Regions from separate parts of the Aliivibrio sp. S2TY2 genome, predicted to be linked through region 2. Evidence: predicted binding sites of a transcription regulator. Region 2 holds the regulator's gene; each other region holds the start of a gene.

Region 1 (7,757 bases), on a different contig from region 2:
AATGGCTCGGGTATTGATGAATCCCAATTAGAATCGGTATTTGAACCATTTACTCGCGGTGATACAGCTAGAGGTAGCGAAGGAACGGGCTTAGGTTTGGCGATTGTTAAGCGAATTGTTGGTCAACACCAAGGTGCGGTGAGTTTGTCGAACCGTCGTGAAGGTGGGTTGAAGGTTCAGGTTGAATTGCCGCTGGGGTAGAGCAGTGGCGAAGAAGAGCAAAAGCGAGGGTTCAGGTCTCAGGTTTCAGGAAACTCAAAAGCGAGTACACCTGAAACCTGCAAGCGCAGCGTCCTGAAACCTAAAAACTCATCACATCAGCCATACTCGCTCTTATAGTTTCTAATTAGCGCAGCGTATAGCCTCTAGCTATTTCTCCTCAAGCATAAAAAAGGCCGCAGACGATCATCATCTGCGGCCTTTCTGTTTTTTCTTAAGGACGAAGTCCGCCCTTAAGCGAAGCGTCCTTTAGCAACTTGTTGCGTCCAGCTCTTCCTTTAGTACTTCATTACTTGGAAGAATAATATTCAGAAGAATGGCCGTCACACCACCAGCGGTTACACCAGATGAGAAAATATTCTTAATCATCTCAGGCATGAACTGAAGGATCTCAGGTTTTTGAGCTAAACCAAGACCCATAGAGAAAGACATTGCCATGATTAGGATTGCACGACGGTCTAGCTCAACACGAGAGATAATACGCACACCTGCCGCAGCAATAGTACCGAACATCACAATCGTTGCGCCACCAAGTACCGGCTCAGGAATGATTTGCACCATGCTTGCAACACCAGGGAATAGGCCAAGAATAACCAACATACCAGCAATAAAATAACCAACGTAACGACTTGCAACGCCAGTTAATAAAATTACGCCGTTGTTTTGGCTGAAGGTTGAGTTAGGAAAACTGTTAAACACGGCAGCAATGGCAGAGTTAAGGCCATCAGCTAATACGCCACCTTTAATACGCTTGATGTATATAGGTCCTTTTACTGGTTGGCCTGATACTTCAGACGTTGCAGTAATATCGCCAATCGCTTCTAGCGCGGTAATTAAGAAGATTAGAACCAGAGGAATAAACAGAGACCAATCAAAGCTTAAGCCATATTGCATAGGAATTGGCAGCGCGATAAGTTCAGCATCGTGCTCCATATTGGTATTAAGCATTCCCATTGCCCATGCAGCTAAAGTACCAACAGCCATCGCTATCACGATAGATGCCATACGTAGGTAAGGGTTAGTTGCACGATTTAATACCACAATAATAAGTAAAACAGTGCCAGCAAGAGCCAATTTATCAAGGCTACCAAATGTACCTTCACCCATTGCAGAGTAACCGCCCCCCATAGACACAAGGCCGACTTGAATAAGTGTTAAACCAATTAATGTCACAACGATACCAGACACTAATGGCGTTATAATTTTTTGTGCGTACTCAAGAACACGAGAAAGGAAAATTTCAGCAGTAGATGCAACTAAGATAGTGCCGAAAATCGCAGCCATCATAGTCGGAACATCAGCACCACCAGCTTTAAGCGCCAGACCTGCACCAATGATTGGGCCTAAGAAGTTGAAGCTAGTACCTTGAACAGAAAGAAGACCAGAGCCAATTGGGCCAAAGGTTTTAATTTGAATAAAAGAAGAAATACCAGAAGCGAACAGAGACATACTTATGATGGTATTGGTTTCTGCAGCAGGGACACCAAGCGTCTGACAGATGATCAGAGATGGAGTAATAATCGCGACAAACATCGCCAATAAATGCTGAAGTGCAGCAAATAAAGTTTGCGGAAGTGGTGGACGCTCATCTAATTGATAAATCAGTTCAGATGGTTTTGTGGTGTTGTTTTTAACGGTCATGGCCGATATTCCTAATAATATAACGTTGTCTTCAAAGCTCGCTGAATGGGAGTTTGAAGTGAGTAGGTGTCAATCTGTGATTGCTGTTAATCAGAACCTATCTCTATTGGGGTTGGTTGATTAAAATGAGTAGTTAATCAATTGGGACGGTATTCTATAGATAAACAAATGAAAAGCAATCGTTTGCTAAGGTTTTTAAGAGTAGACGGCTTCGCTTCTATAAGAGCAAAGCGAGGGTTCAGGTCTCAGGTTTTAGGAAGATCAAAAGCGAGCACCCCTGAATCCTGCAAGCAAAGCGTCCTGAAACCTAAAATATCATTACATCAGTCATACAGGCTTCTATAGTCTCTAGTTAGCGCAGCGTATAGTCCCTAGCCCCGCCCTGTTCGACAAATCGTATAAACATCAATTCTCTCAACCCCCGATTTTCTCAACTCAATACACAGCAGATCAATCGTGGCTCCTGTAGTCACCACATCATCAACAATAGCGACATGCTTTTCAGTAATCGGTTTAGCCACTTTAAACGCACCAAGTAGGTTGGTTTGTCGAAACGATCTTGAAAGTCCTTGTTGAGGCCGAGTTGCCTTAATGCGCTTTAATATCTTGTTGTCACAGCGAGAAGCCATACCGTTCAAATTAAACTGTTGTGCCAGAGTCCAACCAAGATGATCACTTTGGTTATATGAACGCCACCAAAAACGCTTCCAATGGAGAGGAACAGGAAGAATAAGCGGAGCGGGGTCAGAGATCTGTTTACTCAGTAATACCCCTAAATCTTGAGCTAACCAAAAATGTTGAGCGTATTTAAGGCGGCCAACGTATTCACGTAAAGGCTCAGTATAATCACTCACACAAAACAAGCGTTCCCATTGTGGTGGATGGGTTAAGCACTCACCGCACACCTCTGTTTCATGTTCGGTTTGCAAGCCACATTGCCGACAACGCGGAACTTTAGGAATTAAGGCGATACACTTTTGACACCAAATCGTTTCTGAAGCAGGCATAGCTAAACGGCAATAGTCGCAATGACTTGTACCTAATTTTTGCATTGACCTTCGAAGTAACCTGATGAACACTTAACCATCCATTATTTTTGAACACGAATAGGCAGTGTAGATGACAAGCTCTCTTTATTGGCAAACGGAAGGCGAAGGTTCCGATCTGGTTCTCATTCACGGATGGGGAATGAACGGAGCAGTGTGGCAACCTACGGTAGAGAAACTGCGCTCGCAATATCGAGTTCACTCCGTAGATTTATCAGGTTATGGACACAGTGCCGAGCTTGGCAGTGCTGATTTTGATGAGATGGTGAAACAAGTATTAACTCAAGCACCAGCAAAAGCGGCGTGGCTTGGATGGTCTCTTGGTGGTTTAATCGCAACTCAAGCGGCGTTAACGGCACCTGAGCGAGTAAGCCAATTGATTACCGTAGCAAGCTCACCACGATTCTCTGCTGAAAAAGGATGGAGGGGAATTAAACCTGTGGTGTTATCTCAGTTTACAGAGCAGCTTAAAGATGATTTTACCCTGACGGTTGAGCGCTTTATGGCATTGCAAGCGATGGGAAGTCCAAATGCTAAACAAGACATAAAACAGGTAAAACGTGCGGTGTTTTCAAGACCATCACCAAATCAAGCGGCTTTAGCTACAGGTTTGGCGATTTTGGCCGATATAGATCTAAGAGAACGTCTATCTCAATTAACGATGCCAGTATGTCGAATGTACGGTCGTTTAGATGGTTTAGTACCCATTAAAGTTGCTCAAGATATGGATACCTTGCTCCCTAATTCAAGTAAGGTGGTATTTGAGCAAGCCTCACACGCACCATTTATTTCGCACAGTGATGAGTTTATCGCTGAGCTGCGCTATTTTTTACAACAACAATAGCGGTTTTGTCTTAGTTTATTACGCCTAGTTTTTCGATAAGGAAACGTTTTATGAACTTTTCAACTAACAGTATTAGCGTGCCGCTTATTGCACCTTCTGTTAATTTGCCAACAGAACAAGTAGCACGTGAAAATCGTGTTAAAAAGCCTGTTGTGGCAACGACAAAGATGAGTGAGACGACGTCTGAAAAAGCGATTAAAGGCGACGATAAACAACATAAACGCGATGCGTGGGAACCATCAGATCACCCTGGTTATGATGTGCTTGAAGAGAAAGCAGAAAAAAAACCTCACATCGGCACCTTGTATGATGTAGACGATGATCTAGCAAAACTCGCTCGATTGTTGTCGTTAGATACGTATGCGCAAGGTGAGGGCACGGGGTACACCATGCGTTTCAATTTACCTAAAGAGCTACTAGAGAAACTGGCTGAGATGGGAAGAATGGTGCGCCGACGCAGTGTGATCAGTTTTCATTATGATAAAGCGGTGGTACCGAATAATCCGTCGGATATATTGGCAGTGCTTTGAGGCTAGAGATTATACGCTGCGCTAACTAGATCGCTGCGCTTCTATAAAAGCAAAAGCGAGGTTTCAGGTCTCAGGCTTCAGGAAGTTCAAAATCGAGTACACCTGAAACCTGCAAGCGTAGCGTCCTGAAACCTAAGTTATCACCACGCCAGCTATACACGATCTTATAGTCTCTAGTCAGCGAAGCGTATCGTTTCTAGCTTCACTTTCCATATTGTTACTTCTTCGCCTTCGCAAACGCCGCTGCAAACGCACCACCCATCGCTGCATTACCAACATCATTGCTTTGACGCTGTTGTCTTGTAGAAGAGGACGGTCTTGATGCATGAGCACGCTCATTACGTTGCTGTGGTTTATTTGATTGACGTTGAGGGCGGTTATCTTCCCCTGGCTGATCATTCAAGCGCATAGAAAGGGCGATACGCTTACGTTGCACATCGACTTCCATCACCTTCACTTTTACGATATCGCCTGCTTTAACCACTTCACGCGGGTCAGAAACAAAAGTATCGCTCAGTGCAGAGATATGAACCAAACCATCTTGGTGAACACCGATATCAACAAAGGCACCAAAGTTAGCTACGTTAGACACCACACCTTCTAGAACCATACCTAGTTCAAGATCCGACACCGTATTTACGCCATCTGCAAAGGTTGCTGTTTTGAACTCAGGACGAGGATCTCGGCCCGGCTTATCAAGCTCAGAGATAATGTCTGTTACTGTTGGTAAGCCAAAATCCGCACTAATGTAATCGTTAGCCGCTACTGAGCGTAAGAACTCAGTGTTACCAATAATTGCATCAATCGCTTTACCATTTTTCTCAGCAATGGATTTCACAACAGGGTAAGCTTCAGGGTGAACGGCTGAGGCATCCAGTGGGTTTTTACCATTCATTACACGTAAGAAACCAGCACATTGTTCAAACGCCTTAGGCCCTAAACGTGCCACTTTTTTCAGTGTGGTACGGTTTTCAAAGCGACCGTTTTCATCGCGGTAATCAACAATATTTTGTGCGATCGTCGTTGATAAGCCAGCAACTCGCGTTAATAATGCAGAAGATGCCGTATTTACATCAACACCAACGGCGTTCACACAGTCTTCAATAACCGCATCTAGCTTCTTCGCTAATTGGCTTTGGCTAACATCGTGTTGATATTGACCAACACCAATCGCTTTAGGGTCAATTTTTACTAGCTCTGCCAGAGGATCTTGCAAGCGACGAGCGATAGAGACCGCGCCACGGATTGATACATCTAAATCTGGGAACTCTTTTGCGGCTAATTCAGATGCTGAATAGACAGAAGCTCCTGCTTCACTCACGATGATTTTTGTTGCCGATAAGCCTGATTGCTTTAGTAAATCACCAACAAATGCATCGGTTTCGCGTGAAGCGGTACCATTACCAATCGCAATCAAATCCACGTTGTGTTTTTTAATTAACGTTTCAATTGTGTGTGCAGATTTAGCTATTTGGTTGTGAGGTTGGTTAGGGTAGATAGTATCTGTTGCCAATACCTTGCCTGTTGCGTCTACAACGGCAACTTTAGTACCAGTACGTAAACCCGGGTCTAAACCTAATGTCGTTTTAAGGCCAGCAGGCGCAGCCATTAATAAGTCTTTAAGGTTAGTGGCAAAAACATCAATTGCTTCGTTTTCAGAACGCTCTTTTAATGCCCCCATTAACTCGGTTTCCATGTGCATTAAAATCTTAATGCGCCATGCCCAGCTGATCACTTGCTTACGCCACAAATCCGCAGGTTGAGAACCTAGGGTAATGCCATAATGATTAGCGATGATGATTTCACAGTAAGAGCCACGAACGCCTTCTTCTTGATTCGGGTCTGCGTTAATTGATAGCTGTAAGAAGCCTTCGTTACGACCACGAAGCATCGCAAGCGCACGGTGAGAAGGAACACGGGTTAGTTTTTCATTATGCTCAAAGTAATCTTTAAATTTCTCACCAGCGTGCTCTTGGCCATCGACCATTTTAGAGCTTAATTCCGCATTTGTGGTTAAGTAGTTACGCACTTTTTCAAGTAAGTTAGCGTCTTCAGCCATGCGCTCCATCAAGATGGCACGAGCACCATCAAGTACGGCTTTGGTATCAGCAAACCCGTTATCGGCATCAATGTACGATTGAGCGGCATCTTCAGGATTATTTTCAGGCTGTGTCCACAGTAAATCAGCCAGTGGTTCAATACCGGCTTCAATGGCAATTTGGCCTTTCGTGCGACGCTTACGTTTAAAGGGTAGATACAAATCTTCAAGACGAGTTTTACTGTCGGCATCTAAAATCTCACGCTCTAATTCAGGCGTCAGTTTGTCCTGCTCTTTGATCGATTTTAAAATTGACTGACGACGATCATCCAACTCACGTAGGTAAGTTAAACGCGTATCAAGGGTACGAAGTTGAGTATCATCCAAGCCTTCAGTTACTTCTTTACGGTAACGCGCAATAAATGGGATGGTGCTGCCTTCGTCAATCAATTGAACGGCTGCTGCAACTTGTTGAGGGCGAACGTTAAGTTCTTTGGCAATTATGTTTATTATCATTTTTGATTCTTTTTTAATTAAAAATTATTGGATAGAAGCAAAGAGCAGGGTTCAGATCGGTCGCAAGCTCCCTTGCAGGGTTCAGAGGAGGTCGTGGTAGTTCAAGCGATCACAATACAGTTCCTCCCCTTGTTCATAAATGCTGATTGGTAGCAAATGTCTATCTAAGGGGAGGCTAGGAGGGGTTGCTAGCGATAATGTTTAGTTTATCTTAATCACTAGAGTATGGTGTCACCAACCCCCTCTAACTCCCCCTTATATTAACAATGCCACTTTCATAACTTTAGAGATAAAGGGGGAGAACCTTCTTTGGTGCTGTAATTTCAACGATCACTATTTTGCTCTTCCTGAATCCTTAAGGACGAAGTCCGCCTTTAAGCGAAGCGCCCTTAAGCAACTTGTTGCGTCCTGCTCCTAGTACCTAATCGAATTCACAAACCACTCTTTATCCCCTTCAGGCGTCTTTACTACCGCTTCTTCATCCACTTCTTTTTTGATCAGCGCTCGCGCCATAGGGGAATCAATCGAGATGTAATCGTGACGGCCAAATATTTCATCTGGGCCGACAATGCGAAAAGAGAGGGTATCGCCTTGTTCGTTTTCAATTTCAACGAACGCACCGAAAAAGATTTTGCCATCTTGCTGAGGAGAGTAGTCGACCACTTTTACTTGGTCTAAACGCTTACGCAAATAGCGCACACGGCGGTCTATTTCACGCAGGCGTTTTTTGTTGTATTGATAATCCGCGTTTTCACTGCGATCACCTAAGCTTGCCGCCCAAGTCACCTTTTTAGTGACTTCTGGGCGCTCTTCCTTCCATAGAAACGTGAGTTCATCTTGTAGCTTATTGAATCCCTCACGAGTAATTAAATTGGTTTTCATTTCTCTTCCTTGAAAGGCATATGCTTTCTGCGTTAATCGTA
Region 2 (7,757 bases):
AAGTAACCGTATCTAAAATAGGTACGCCTGCTGCCATTTTCTGTAAGAATTCCTCAGTAATCGGTTTATCAACACGCACAACATATTCTTTTTCGTGAGCATTACCCGCACGCAAGATCTTATTTACAATATCGCCATCACTGGTTAAAAAAATCAAACCATCTGACGGCTTATCCAAACGTCCAATTGGGAAGATACGTTGTTCATGGTTAATGAAATCAACAATATTCCCTTCAACATGACGTTCAGTTGTACAAGTAATACCTACGGGTTTATTAAACGCAATATAGATACGATCTTGTTTCGCTTTTAGTGGTTTACCATCAACTAAAACTTCATCACCTTCAGCAACTTTTGTTCCCATTTCAGGAACCTTGCCATTAATAGTAATACGTTCTTGATCAATAAGCTTATCGGCTTCTCTGCGCGAGCAGTAACCTGTATCACTGATGAATTTATTTAAGCGTGTTAATTTAGGTTCTGGTGATGTCATGATGTACCTCAAAAAAGTGAACAAGCGCAGTTTATCAGAAACGGATAAATATCCAATAAAAAAGCACCCTCAGCGATTACCTTGGGTGCTTATATCAACAAAATCAAAAGTGTTAATATTATTTGATCTCTGTTTCTACCTTAATTTCTTCTGCTGGTGCAGACACTGTTGTACTCTCAACTGGTATTGACTCAGCGTCAACATTTACAGCATCAGTTGATGATACTTCTGCTTCAACAGTTTCAGCTACCACTTCTTTACTCTCTTGAACTTCAGCCTCTTTAGCATTAGTTGGTTCAGCAATCGCTGCCGTATCTTCTACTGTGGTCGGCTCTTCAGAAGAAGATAATGATTCTTCTGCTGCTTTTTCCGCTACTTCCTTTTCTTTATAAGAGGCAATAACTGAATTTAAGTTGTTAATTAGATTATCATTACGCTCTAATTGTTGAGTTAATACAAGCACTTGCTTTTGAACATCAGCACGGTCATTAGTTTGCTTCTCAACGGTAACTTCTAAAGTCTTAATTTGAACATTTAGATCTTTAATTTTTGCTTCCAGATCAGCGGTATTATTTTTTTCATGCATTTGTTGCACATCAGCCAGAATGGATTCGGTTTGAATTCTCAATGGTTGATCACGGTAATCATCACCGTTAATCGCTTGAGATACAGAAAGTAATTTATTCTCAAACTCTAAAACGGTTTGTTCAAATTGGCCATTTTTAACTGCTTTCAATAACTTAACTTCAGCTGCCATATTTTTTAAATGATCAATCTGAAAACGTGTTTTAGCAACTACATCCGCAATCAGTGCCTGATCACGATTGTTCGCTTGAACCGCTTTTTTTGTTTTGTCTAATTCTGCTTTTGTTTGCCCATAGCTAATGGGTGCAATGGCTTTAAAACCTTTACTTGATAATATTGAAAACTCTTTTTCTAATGGCTCAACATGAATTTTCAGTGTCGTTTTGATTTCCGTCACTTTAGCTTTAGTCAGGAAAGAAGCCTGCTCTGTTTGTGCTTCAGCAATATCATCTTCGATAACCGTAACAAATAAAGCTTTGTATTGTTTATTTAGGTTAGCAAACTCCTGAGGGTAATAGCGTTGCACATCAATTGAATTGATATAAGTCATCTGAGCGATTGCATCAGACAGCACGATATCTGCATTTTCTTTGTAGCTTTTTAGTTTATTAAATTGTGCATCCGCATTGGTTACTAATGACATATATTTAGCCGCATAAGAACCTGAAGAGAACATTGAGTACTCTTCATTAATTAAACCTGGCTCTTTTTCGATTTCTAAGAAAATCTCTTTCGCTTCTAGCCATTCATCCATCATAGAGGCATAAGTAGACTCTGAATAAATTTGGAACTCAGAAACTGAATCAAACGTCGTTTTATCCAGTGAATATTGCTTCTGAAGTGCATCAAATGTTGCTATTGATGGCGTATTTTTATTCTGTTCAACCGAGACTGCTGAGGTTTCCCCACCAGTACTTTGACAACCCACCACACCAACTAATGCTGAGGCAATCACTGCCACTTTGAAATATTGTTTCATCCTAAACCTATTAATAATTATGTTTGAATAGACAAGCGCAAGCACTCTAGGCTTATTTTATTATAAAAAACATTTTTAATCAGCTTTTCTTATAGATGAGTCACTAATTATATTGACAACTAAATAGGCAATAAAAAAAGCCACTCAAATTCTGAGTGGCTTTTGATAAAATAAAAATAACTTAGGAGAGGTTAATCTCCTGCAAACATATAGCCTTCGCCATGAACAGTAACAAAAATTTGTGGGTTTTTAGGGTCCATTTCCATTTTTGCACGCATTCTACGGATCAATACATCAATTGTTCTGTCATTTGGTGCATCTACTCGATGACTTATCATATTCAAAATACGCTCACGTGATAGAACGGTATTAGGATATGACGACAGCGCAACTAACAACTCATATTCTGCTTTTGTTAATTTTACTGGCTCACCATTATTTGATAATGCTCGACGTTGAATATCAAATGTCCACTCGCCAAAACGAACTACATTTGATTCATCTAACTCTGCCGGTTCATTAGCTAATGACATACGCCAAAATAAGTTTTTAACTCGGACTAAAAGTTCACGTAGCTCAACAGGTTTAGTGACGTAATCATCAGCACCCATTTCCAAGCCTACGATTCGATCAATACTATCAGTTCGTCCTGTAACAAGAATAATACCAATATTAGATTGGCTACGCAGTTCGCGTGCCAACAATAAACCATCCTCTCCTGGTAGGTTTATATCAAGCATAATTAAATCAACTTTTTGTTCAGCCAAAATAGTTCGCATTTCTGCACCTGTTTCAGCCTCGCTCACTTGATATCCCTCGGCTTCAAAATAGCCTACAAGTTTAGAGCGAGTTACCACTTCGTCTTCAACAACTAAAATGTGATAGCTCATAATTTTCTCTTTTTATGGTTATTTGGATGGTTCTTATCTTATTCTATTCATATTTTGTAATAATGCCAATTTTCAATTGATATATCTGTGATTTGTTTGATTCAAAACAAATCTTAACCAAAATCCGGCTTTAATCTTTACATATATATTTATACACGCTGTTAATGATAGGTGCTATTCCTTTTCACACTTATCCAGTACAATTCCCATATAAATTTTTTGGAGTGACGAATACATGAACGAATTGACTGCATTTAACGAACAACGCGCTGAAATTTACTGGTGGCTGTCAAGTTTATTAACAAGCGAATTAACCGCAGAACAATTAGAAGAATACAATAGCTTTGAAGTTCGTACATTTTTATCAAACTTAGCTGAAACCGCAGAATTATCTAGCTCAGTGAGTGCTCTAATTGAAAAGTTAAATCAATTACAAAAACGTGAAGACGCACAACTTGAACTTTCTGCCGACTTTTGCCAAGCTTTTTTAGGTTCAGATAAAAGCAGTGCCCTACCTTATGCATCACTATACCTTGATAAATCAGGTCTTTTGAATGCAAAACCAGCACAAGAAATGCGTGCACTATTAGAGAAATATAACATCGCACAAAAAGCTGAATTTAATGAGCCTGCCGATCACATTGCCATTGAACTTGATTTTCTTGGTAATTTAATCGTAATGACAAACCAACAAGCTTCTGAAGAAGAATTTGAAGCTTACATGGCCGCTCAGTTAAACTTCATTAATGAGCAACTCTTATCATGGACACCACGCTTTAGCCAAATCTGCCAAGAGCGAGATGACTTCGGCTTCTACGCAGCGGTTACACATTTCTTAGTGACGTTCTTACAGTTAGATGCTGCATTCCTTACTGGTGAGTAATTGAGTCACTCATTTTGATGATATAAATTAACAAGTACGTGATATAAATCAGATTACAACTAGAATTTATGAAATCAATAATTGTTTGCACTATACTTTACCTATAGTATGTGTACGCAAACGATAAAATTAAAACATTAAATAAAAGCCGCATTTTTAGCGGTTTTTTTCATTTATCAGGGCCTATTTATCTTCCATCAGTTCTTTAAAAGAGCAACACCTATTTTGTTGGAACATAAATAGCCCCTTATTTAACTATGTTAAGGCTTAAATATGGCTACAATTAAAGACGTTGCAAAATTAGCAGCGGTATCAACAACAACCGTATCTCACGTAATAAATAAAACTCGCTTCGTCGCTGAAGCAACACAAAAACGCGTGTGGGAAGCTGTTGACGAATTAAATTACGCACCAAGTGCCGTAGCTCGTAGTTTAAAATGCAACACAACACGAACTATCGGTATGCTAGTAACGCAATCATTCAATCCTTTTTTTGCAGAAGTAATGCACGGTGTTGAAAATTACTGTTACAAGCAAGGCTACACATTGTTTATGTGTAATACCGAAGGTGATCTAGAAAAGCAAAAACATTACATCCGTATGCTGGCAGAGAAACGAGTAGATGGCTTACTTGTTATGTGTTCTGATCTAAATGAGCAACTTCTTGCTCTTCTTGAGAAAAACACCGAACTACCTATGGTTATCATGGACTGGGGCCCAGACAGCCCACACACAGATAAAATCATTGATAATTCAGAAAAAGGTGGTTACTTAGCGACTAAACATTTGATTGAAAAAGGTCATACTGAAATCGCATGCATTACTGGTCAAGCGGATAAAGCTACATGTAATGAGCGAATCCATGGTTTTAAACGTGCACATGAAGAGGCAGGATTAGCCTTTAATCCAAATTGGATTTTAGAAGGTGATTTTGAATGTGCTTCTGCAGCTAAAGCGATAGATAAACTAATCGCAATGGACAAACAGCCAACAGCTATATTCTGTTTCAATGACATTATGGCATTAGCCGCGATTAGTCGAATTAAACAGTCTGGTTTACGTGTACCTGAAGATATCTCAGTGATTGGATATGATAATATTGAGTTATCTGCTTATTTCTCTCCACCACTCACTACAATTCATCAACCTAAGCGAAGAGTCGGAAAAACTGCGGTTGAAATTTTATTAGAGCGTATAAAAGATAAACATCACGAGCGTCGTATTTTTGAAATGCAGCCTGAAGTAGTATCTCGAAATAGTGTTTTTGATAAGACTAAATAATAAAGTTTAAATTTACAAAACAAGAACAATCAACGTCATTTTCAAGGAAAAGTTGAACCAACTTAACAAAAATGACGTTAATTTTATGGAGCAAGATCACACTTTTGATTTTTTTTGGTCTCTTGACTTATTGATTGCTATATCATCATCCAAAGTCACGAACAGGGCAAACTGTGCGAAAGTGCAGGACGCAAAGCTTCCGGCCTAAGTTTTATATAGGGTAGCGGGGTTGCCGATGGCAAGTATTCTTTTATGCATTGTTAATTTTTACTTTAAAATAACAATTCTATATTTTGAACTTGCTACTATTTCCTCGGGCTCAGTTGTTTAGTGACATAGACTTACTAACCGAGAATTATTGCAATGGATAAACCAGTACTAAAAGAATCACTCCGTCTCCTCTCCTCTCTAGGAAAGATCACTTCACGTTCTATGTTTGGTGGTTTCGGTATATTTATCGACAGCACTATGTTCGCACTTGTCGTTCAAGATAAGCTGCATTTAAGAGCAAGTGATGACACTATCAACTTATTTAAAGAGCAAGGATTTGAACCATACGTTTATAAAAAACGTGGTTTTCCTGTTGTGACCAAATATTTTGCAATTTCAGCAGAATGTTGGAAAGAACCTGATTCAATCTTATTACAAGCGGTTATCGCTCTAGATGTCGCTAAAAAAGATAAAGAAAAACAGAAATCAGAAGGTCCATCTCGAATTAAAGACCTACCAAATTTACGATTAGCAACAGAACGAATGCTTAAAAAGGCAGGTATTAATACTGTTGAAGAACTTCGTGATACAGGGTCAGTTAACGCATACAAAGCCATTCAGCAAACGCACTCTAGCAGTGTGAGCGATGAATTACTTTGGTCTCTTGAAGGTGCGATTAAAGGTACTCACTGGTCTGTTATTTCATCTGATACCAGAGATGAATTAAGAAAGCAGTTATAGAATAATTCACTCTATCTCAGTTTACTTCTGAATAGTAAATACAGCTCTTTATTCGACAATAAAGAGCTATATTTCATACTCTCCCCTAAGCTATATTCGCTTAATTACACGACAAACCTAAAAATAGCGCATACCACTTACATTAATTTAACTTTTATGTAAATGCTCTATTCTTTTCTCGATTATTCATATATCCTATATAGTACTGCAGACCATTAAATGGCCTAGTGAATTATCGGATACCTTAGATGAAAAAAAATACAATCAGTAAAAAATGGCTCTATCTACCTATAATATGCATGATAATTACCATGTCTCTTGGCCTTTTTATTTTCAATTCAACACTTTCTAATTGGCTTGAAAATAAAGTTGAAGGTGGATTATCTGAAGAAGTATCGCGAGTCATAACAAAAATTAAAGATGATAATATCTCTTTCTCAGATCTAACTGCGCTTGATATCTATGTTAAAACTGATATTGAGTTAGCGAAAGAAGATCACATCACTCTCATCAAATCTAACGGTACTCCAATTGCCGATAGTGACATATCTTTAGTCTCTACGTTAAAGCTAGAGAATCATCTAAATCGTAAAGAAGTCATTGATGCTAAAACTACAGGGTATGGCACAACAACGCGCTTTAGTACATCACGCTTCAAAAATTTACTTTATGCTGCACAATCATTTGATTATCAAGGGCAAACTTATATCCTCCGAGTTGCAACACCATTAACTCGAATTGATGCCATGGTTGAAGAGTTAATGAATATTCTTATGATTTTAATGGGGATCAATATCGCATTAGTTATCGCTTCATCCCTATTAAGTAATAAGCTTATTCAGCAACAGGTAAAAAATGAACAAGACTTACAAGAAGAACGCATCGACCAACGAACTCAAGAAATTGAGCTGTTACACCGTTTAGCTAATATGTTAGCCGCTTGTAATTCAATAAATGAAGCTCAAATGGTTGTGGAGGATATTCTTCCTCGTATTCTTGGGGACGTTAATGGTGTTGTTTCATTAATGCGTTCATCTCGCAACCAGTTATTAGTTAAATTAGATTGGGGCGGAGCATGGCCTGGTAACAAGACATATGCACCTGAAGAATGCTGGGCTTTACGTAAAGGTAAGTTCCATTTAGCCAATGATAAATATACTACTCTACCGTGCTCTCATATGTCAGCAACAGGAACGGATCAAACACTGTGCATTCCCCTGACAGCTCATGGAAACACTATCGGTATGATGCATATTTACCTTGGAGAAGAAAAAGAGCTCGCAGCTAATGTGCAAAAGTTGGCATTTACTGTGGCTGAACACCTTGGTCTTGCTTTGGCTAATTTAAATTTACAAGAAAAATTGCGAGAGCAAGCCATAAGCGATCCATTAACTGGTTTATACAATCGCCGTTACTACGAAGAGACCATTAATCAAGAGATAATGCGTGCTCATCGCCATAAACAAGAAATGTCTATTCTTATGCTAGACCTTGATCACTTTAAACGCTTTAACGACAACTATGGCCATGATGCCGGTGATTACGTATTAAAAACCATTGGGACACTACTTCTTAATACCATGCGTGGAGAAGATACCATTTGTCGACTTGGTGGCGAAGAGCTCGCTATTATTTTACCAAACACCAACGCAGAAGGAGCTCTTGTTGTAGCAAACGGATTATGTACGGCTGTCA
Region 3 (7,757 bases), 120 kb from region 2:
TTCTGACATCAAAGCACAAATCGAGAACCTTATCTTTAAAGGATTCGCGACAGAGTGTGGTTGGAAGCGATTAGCAGATATTCATCGTTATATGAAAGCGATTGAGCGTCGAATGGAAAAATTACCAATTGACCCTAATCGAGATCGAATGCATCTACTTAAAGTGGAAGGGATTAATAATGATTATAAAGAGTTATTAAATAAAATTCCTAAAGGGCAACCAATTCCAGATAAAGTCAAAGAGATTCGATGGATGATTGAAGAGCTGCGAGTGAGCTATTTTGCACAGCAACTTGGGACACCGTATCCAGTTTCTGATAAACGAGTCAAAAATGCCATTGCTGATTGCTAAGGTATCCCCTAGACTATAGGTAATTCCGGCATATTAATTGCTTTACTATAAATAAGATTAAAAAGAGCGGCAAAGATTGCCGCTCCCTTTTTTAAAAATAGGATTGAAAATGAAAAAGACACTTTTAGCGTTAGCTTTAGCAAGCGTATCAGTAACTGCTGCTGCGGATTCTCTAATTTACGGTGGCCTACAAGTTGGTTCTGCTGATTATGCTGGTGATAGCTCAACGGTATACGGTGCACACATTGGTACTGGTATCCTTCCGTTCATTGGTTTAGAAATGGGTGCTTGGAACTTAGGTTCTTATGACGTTGCTGGTCAAACTACAGACGTTACTTCTGTAAACTTTGCAGTTAAGCCAAGCATCGACTTTGGTCCATTACACGTTTATGGTAAAGCGGGCATGCACAGCTGGGAATCTAAAGGTTTCCTTAAAAATGACGGCGTTGATCCATTCTTTGGTTTAGGTGTTGAATACAATATCTTACCAATGTTCACTGTTGGTGCAGGTTACAACAACTTTACGGTTGACGATAAAAATATCGATTTCGCATCTGTTAACCTAACAGTGCACTTCCTATAATCATCTGATTATTAGAACAGTAAATACAAAAATGGCGACCAATGCGGTCGCCATTTTTTATTCATAAGATAGAGAAACTAAAAGTTAATCAACTAATTGATACTCTTCTTTCAATACTTTGATAATTTCGGCTTTTGGATTATCACTAAGCGTAATTGGTGCGCCAGTTATTTTAGCTGCGATCTCTAAATAGGTTTTAGATAAATCCATCATCGCTTCTAAAGGAAGTGCGTTATCTTGAGCTAATGCAGAGCGTTCTTCCATACGATTCTTATTTAATAAGATATCAGGCTCATCAAAATGATTTAATAAAAACTGACGGAAGCCTTCTTTAGAGTTTTCGATAATGTGCCCTGAGCGATAGGCGTTTTTATCCCAAATACGAGAAGAATCAGGCGTACCTACTTCATCCATATAAATCAGTTTTTCATTACCTTCAGCATCGTTAACGTAACCAAATTCAAATTTAGTATCGACAAAGATTTGGTCGATTTTGTTTAATGCTTTTGAAATAACGGCAAAGCCTTCTTTTAATAATTTCTCATATAATGCGATGTCTTCTTCGCAAGAAAAATTAAACTTAGCGTAGTTATCTTCGATGTTTTTACGAGTGATATTTACATCATCAACTTCCGGTACGTCATCAATGCCTTTTAAAACACCTTTGGTTGATGGTGTTAGTAGCAATTCAGGTAATTGTTCGTCTTTTTCTAAACGCTCAGGAATTTGAATACCACAGAATTCACGCTCACCATTTGTATATGCACGCCACATTGACCCAGTAATATATTGGCGACAAATCGCTTCAATCATAACAGGCTTAGCTTTTTGCACTATCCACACAAATGGATGAGGAATATCAAGAATATGGCTATCAGCAAGCCCGTTATCTTTAAATAATTGGAACCAATGGTTAGAGATAGCATTTAATGCAGCACCTTTACCAGGAATTCCTTTAAGTCCACCTTCGCCGTGCCAAATACAATCGAATGCTGAAATACGGTCACTGATAACCATGATGGCAAGAGGTGCATCTGCGGCAACGTTGTAGCCTTTTTCTTTAATAAGGCGACGACTGTCTTCTTCTGTTAACCAATATACAGAGCGTACTTTACCACTGTGTACTGGTTTATCAGTGCGGATCGGCAGATCATCATTAACAGCAAGTACTTGTTCGGAAAGACTCATTATAGAATTCCTATATAAACGATTTAAATACAGGGAGCATCATACCAGAACTATTTATGACTACCAGAATAAAAGCAAACGTTTGCTATTTTTTGTATTAAAAATCCGAGTTGAGCTAATGAGTGTCAATCAGTTACACTCAGCGAAAGGGAAAAATCAATCAATAGGGCGCTTATGCTAAGTAAAAAAATCATTGCTTTAGGTATGTTAGTTGTAACAAGTAATACTTGGGCGGCTATGTGTCCAGTGACAGTAGAAAATGATCTGCTACTAACGCCAACAGGTGAAGTAAAAGTAGATAAAGCTCAAGATAAATTGAGAATTGATCAAAACGGCCGTGTCTTTGTTAATGGTGACGAACTTGACTTAACACAAGAGCAGAAATTAGCCATTGAAAAATATCAACAACAAGTGGTTAGTTATATGCCTTCAGTGGTTGATTTTGCTGATAAAGGTATCGCCGCTGCCAACGATTTTGTGAACGAAATAGAGATCTCATTTGATGCTGAAGGCTCTTTTGATTCAGTTAAGAACAAAATTGATGAATATGGTGTAACAGCAAAGCAAAAATTTTACAAAGGAAAGGACTTAGTGCTTGAGCATGACTTTTTTAAAGAAGTCGATACAACATGGAAAAGTGATTTCGAAGTGATGATTCAAAGCTTGGATAAAGAACTATTTGCTAGCGTATTTAATTCACTGTCTGACAAAATGCAAAATGGTGAACTTAACTTTTCGGAGTTACAGCAGCAATTTTCTGAGGTTCAAACGTCAATTAAAGCCAAAATGAGTGAACATAGTAAAGAAATAAAAGAAGACGCTCAAGAACTCTGTGATTCAGCAAAAGAGATAGCGGAAGAAGAAAAAACGCTGCATCAATTGATCCCTGAACTGCAACCATACCCAGTTTTTACCATTTAATTTAAAAAAAGAGACAAAAAATGATCGATACAACTCAAACCATTATATTTTCTAAAACGGTATGTCCATTTTGCGTTAAAGCCAAAGCGATCTTTGACGATAAGAATATAGCTTATAAGGTATTAACCTTAGATGTTGATTTAAGCAAAGATGAAATGGTGTCATTAATTCAAGAGAAAGAAGGGATTGCGGTAAATACCGTCCCTCAAATTTACTTGGATGGGAAATACATCGGTGGACATGACGATTTAGTGGCGTTTTATGAGCGTCAAGAGACTGACATGGATCTCGATGCTTTTGAACTGTAGAATACAGTTAACTAATTAATATTTACGTCAAAATTATAAGCGTAATAAATACTATGAGTGATGGATATGTGGGATTCTCTTCTAACGTTAATACAGGATGATAATGCAGTTGTTTTGCGTTTTCCTGAAAATTTTCAGCCGGATGCTGAACCGACTCTAAAAGGGTTTAAAGATTCATTAGAAGAGATAGGTGCAACAGGCTTCTTTTTTGATGAGAAGAGCATTACCTCAATTATTCATGATATGAAAAGTGGAATGATCACTAATCATCAAAACCGTCAAGTTGCTGAGCGCCGTGATGCGGAAGTATTTCTTGCGTTAGAAGAGCGTGATATGAAAGCAACGATGGCAGTAATTGGTGCTTACGGTGGGCGTGATATTCAAAGTAGCGATATCATCTCAGCACTTACAAACATGGAAGTCACTCGTGGTATTAGTAAGAATGCACTAAAGAAAGTTATGTTTTTGAGCCGTAACCTAACAGCAGGTGAGAAAGTTTCTCTTGTTGTTGCTAAAGGTAAAGAGCCAATTGATGGTGTAAACGCAAGCTTTGTTCCTCTTGTTGAAGATTTTCGTGAGCAAGCATTAAAGCCTCAGGAAAAAGAAGGGGAAGAAGATAAAGTCGATATGCGAGATTTGGGTGAAACGATCACGGTCGTTGAAGGTGATGAGTTAATTCGTCGTATCCCTCCAACAACAGGCACTGATGGTTTTACTGTTACAGGTGAAGTGATCCCTGCTACGCCTGGTAAAAATACAAAGCTTCGTGCTGGTAAAGGCGCAACCATTTCTCCAGATGATCCTGAGTTAGTGATAGCAGCAACATCAGGCATGCCTTGGATTAACCAAGATGGGGCAGATGTTGATAATGCACTGTGTTTAAATAATGTCGATATCTCAACCGGCCATGTGAAATTTAAAGGCAGTGTTATTGTTAGTGGCGATATTGCCGCAGACATGATCGTAAAAGCAACTGGCAGCGTCACTGTCGGTGGCTTTATTGAATCAGCTGATGTGCAAGCGCATGGTGATGTAATTGCCATGAAAGGCATCATTGGTCACCAAGTAGAAGATGGTGAAGAACATACTTGTTTTGTTAAAGCAGGTGGTAAAATTACCTCAAAATTTGTGCAATCAGCTAACCTGCAAGCGTCAGGTGATATTGAGTTAGGTCTACATTCCATTCAGAGCTTTGTTAAGAGTAAAAGCTCCGTTACGGTTATGGACAAATCAGGTCGAAATGGTTCGATTGTTGGTGGGGAAGTATACGCAGGCTCAACCATTACAACGGTGAATTTAGGTGCAACAGCAGGTACAGAAACCTTAGTAAAAGCCTTTACACGCTTCGATAAGTATAAAGAAAACATTGCTGATTTGAATGCAAAATATAAAGCTGCTCAAGAGAACACAATGAAAGTGGTTCGAGCTGAAATGGACTTAGCAAAAATTCCAAAATCTGAACGAACGCCAGAGCAAATTGAACGTGTTCAAACTATGAAAGAAGACTCGAATAAAGAGATTGCACTTTCAATGAATCGATTCCAATCTGCTGAAGAAGAGCTAAGAAAACAACTAACAGAAAACGTAGTTAAAGTGACTGAGAGAGTTTATCCAAAAGTCACGATTCAATACTCTGATGAGCAAGTAACAACAAAACGTGAACATAGCCCGTGTAAGATATACTTCAATGAATATGAAATAAAAATTGACCCAATCATCTCAAAAAATACCAATTTGATTGCAGATTAATACTTAGGTAACACACCTTAGTTAAGTCCACTTAAACCGCTCATTGTAGCGGTTTTTTGTTGCCAAAATGTATGAGTGTAAACAGTCTGTTAGTACGATGATAAGGTTAAGAGCTAAGAATTATTAAGTGTGATCTGCATCCATTTTAAAACTTGCGACGATTCTAATATTGAGGATACTTATAGCCATAAATGAAACATTTGTGCTGTTCAATAGGATGTTGAAAGTAGATGTGGGAATATCGAGGCAAATATGGCTAATATGATCGAGTTTGATTACAGTTCGTTTTTAATTAACTCAAGCAAACAAAAATGGACATTTTCACAAGCACTGAAAAGCATGATCCCAACCTTTGGAACCGTGTGGAATGCATCTGTTCATGATAAAACCCCAATACAAGAAAGACTACGCTTAGAAGCGCTGCAAGTCCTTTCGTCACATATTAATGATGAGTCAAATATTATTCGTCTTATCCGTTTAGCTCGCATTGAAGGTATTACTGATTTACAGGTAAAACTGCCTTATATACTCGATGATGAGCAAGTTCGATATATTCTAGATAATACTCATACTGAAATATCTCAATCAAATGCTGAATTTGATCTTCTTTATGTTCACTTGCTCAAGCAATCGTAAGTAAGAGTCGTACCATTCGTGCCCAAAAACAGCATGAATTGTATGACCTAATGACCTATATCTTTTAGTGGATAACCGTTAATTTACGATTTAGTGTTAACCATTGAGAGTCAGAAAAATAGTAGCAATTAGAGTTGCAGATAATCGCGCTCGCAGTACCAAACTGTTTTGCTTTTTCAATCGTTTCACTTTCAGATAAATGGTGAGATGGCTTTAATCTCACCAATCGATTTAATTCAACCCCATGAGCGAGCAAAACGTCAGTACTTGGTATAGAAGTATTGGCAGTAATAAAAATCCACTTATTTTGTTTCGATAAACTTTTTAAGATCTGTATGAAGTGAGATTCACACTGTGTGTTCACTAAGCTTGCAGCACTAGTAATATGCTGAGAGATTGCGTGATTAAATGAGTTTGAGTACGTAGTTAATGATATTGCTCTGTTCATAATAAAATACCTGTTCATCCATACAGTGTGTATTTATACAGTACTTTTATTTTGGTTACTGATCAAGCTATTTTTTATTTTATATATAGTATAAAGCACTCTTTAAGTTTAGATGCTTCATTCTAACTATCTGAAATTAATGCTTATTAGATAAAATTGATTAAGAGTAAACAGCTTTGCTGGAGGTTTGATATAATGGAAAACAGAATTTTTAAATCAAAAGCGATATGTACGATAAATCATTATTAGAGCCAATCTACTCATTTTTACAGTGCGAAACCCCTGATGAGTGGATTGAAGAAGCCAAAAAACCAGAGAATCTATCAGTAATATTACGAGATCATTTGATGTGTGAATTGAAAGCAGCGCAAAGTGCGTTGTATTTGATTCGTAAATACGCAGTGGATGCAGAGAGTACCAATATCTTACTTGATTGGTTTAAGCCTTATGAAGATTTCGCGTATAAAAAAACCGGTAGTTTAGAGACATTAAAAGGGAAAAGTAATATCTCTAAAAAAATCACGGCTCGTAAAGATTCGCCATACAGCCAAGATTTGATTGATAAAATGGTGCTGCTGATCAAAGAAGAGCTGCATCACTTTTATCAAGTACTTGAGATAATGGATCAGCGTGATATTCCATATCAAAACATTAGGGCAGGTCGTTACGCAAAAGGCCTATTTACCAATATCATCACACATGAGCCATGCACATTAATTGATAAACTCATCATTGGTGCATTTATTGAAGCTCGTTCTTGTGAGCGATTTGCAAAGTTAGCGCCATACTTAGATGAAGATTTAGCAAAGTTTTATATTTCTTTATTGCGTTCTGAATCGCGTCATTACCAAGATTACCTTACATTAGCAGAGCAAGTAGCTGGTGGTGATGTAAGTGAGCGTGTGGCTCATTTTGCGAAGATAGAAGCAGATCTTATCCAGTCTCCAGATGCTGATTTTAAATTCCACAGTGGCGTTCCTGTGAAGGGATAATTATCAGTTTAATTGCTTATCAGACATAAAAAAAGATCGCTTTGTGCGATCTTTTTTATTTAGGTAAGGTTGAAAATTAGATTACCATTTTTTCTTAGGTTGGAATAACACATCGATGTCATCATCTTTGTTTTTATCTAATTTATCTTGTAATTCTTGGTCTTGTTTCTTTTTGGTCTTATTGTTTAACTCATCAAGCATATCTTGCAGTTGAGTTCGTGCTTTGTTTGAGTAACCATCATTTTTACTAGATAGGGCATCAATGCCTTTTTTAAGTAATTGACGAGCAGTACCTGCTTGTCCGCGTTGCGTTGCTTCTTTAGCACGCTTCACTACGTTTTCAATATTAATGCGGATCTGCATTGATTCAAGACGTGCATTTTCAGCCACAAAAACTTGAGTGTTAACTCGACCTTTTTTATGTTCAGCGCGTAATGTATCACGTAGGCGTTTTACTAACTTAAGCATAACAAGTGCTTGTTTATCATTACTTGGTACTTTGAAGTTAGTACTATCACCACCAGTATAGTTTGTTTTTAATTGCTGAAGCTGTTGTTCCATATTTTCAATACGAGAACTG

Evidence for each region. The regulator PurR, encoded in region 2, represses purine synthesis genes. The targets are predictions, from matches to a motif close to TNANGNAAACGTTTNCNTNA.
Region 1: the regulator PurR is predicted to act here: its motif matches at 2,032-2,051, upstream of PVK63_RS09025 (uracil-xanthine permease family protein).
Region 3: the regulator PurR is predicted to act here: its motif matches at 2,194-2,213, upstream of PVK63_RS15090 (phosphoribosylaminoimidazolesuccinocarboxamide synthase).

What each region holds. Positions count from the first base shown of each region.
Region 1 is NZ_JARACS010000004.1:188,100-195,856, forward strand. It holds gene envZ (two-component system sensor histidine kinase EnvZ) at 1-201, shown strand, start outside; gene PVK63_RS09025 (uracil-xanthine permease family protein) at 469-1,860, opposite strand; gene PVK63_RS09030 (ComF family protein) at 2,232-2,912, opposite strand; gene bioH (pimeloyl-ACP methyl ester esterase BioH) at 2,980-3,750, shown strand; gene PVK63_RS09040 (ATP-dependent Lon protease) at 3,801-4,280, shown strand; gene PVK63_RS09045 (Tex family protein) at 4,498-6,834, opposite strand; gene greB (transcription elongation factor GreB) at 7,249-7,716, opposite strand; gene PVK63_RS09055 (Kdo(2)-lipid IV(A) acyltransferase) at 7,749-7,757, opposite strand, start outside.
Region 2 is NZ_JARACS010000010.1:10,286-18,042, reverse strand. It holds gene rluF (23S rRNA pseudouridine(2604) synthase RluF) at 1-493, opposite strand, end outside; gene PVK63_RS14670 (hypothetical protein) at 612-2,057, opposite strand; gene torR (two-component system response regulator TorR) at 2,249-2,947, opposite strand; gene torD (molecular chaperone TorD) at 3,183-3,830, shown strand; gene purR (HTH-type transcriptional repressor PurR) at 4,104-5,111, shown strand; cyclic di-GMP riboswitch class I at 5,267-5,348, shown strand; gene PVK63_RS14650 (TfoX/Sxy family DNA transformation protein) at 5,475-6,062, shown strand; gene PVK63_RS14645 (sensor domain-containing diguanylate cyclase) at 6,374-7,757, shown strand, end outside.
Region 3 is NZ_JARACS010000010.1:130,506-138,262, forward strand. It holds gene hrpA (ATP-dependent RNA helicase HrpA) at 1-352, shown strand, start outside; gene PVK63_RS15085 (outer membrane beta-barrel protein) at 462-935, shown strand; gene PVK63_RS15090 (phosphoribosylaminoimidazolesuccinocarboxamide synthase) at 1,020-2,123, opposite strand; gene PVK63_RS15095 (YggN family protein) at 2,298-3,044, shown strand; gene PVK63_RS15100 (glutaredoxin domain-containing protein) at 3,065-3,352, shown strand; gene PVK63_RS15105 (DUF342 domain-containing protein) at 3,419-5,101, shown strand; gene PVK63_RS15110 (transporter) at 5,354-5,737, shown strand; gene PVK63_RS15115 (hypothetical protein) at 5,802-6,185, opposite strand; gene miaE (tRNA isopentenyl-2-thiomethyl-A-37 hydroxylase MiaE) at 6,413-7,177, shown strand; gene PVK63_RS15125 (DNA repair protein) at 7,259-7,757, opposite strand, start outside.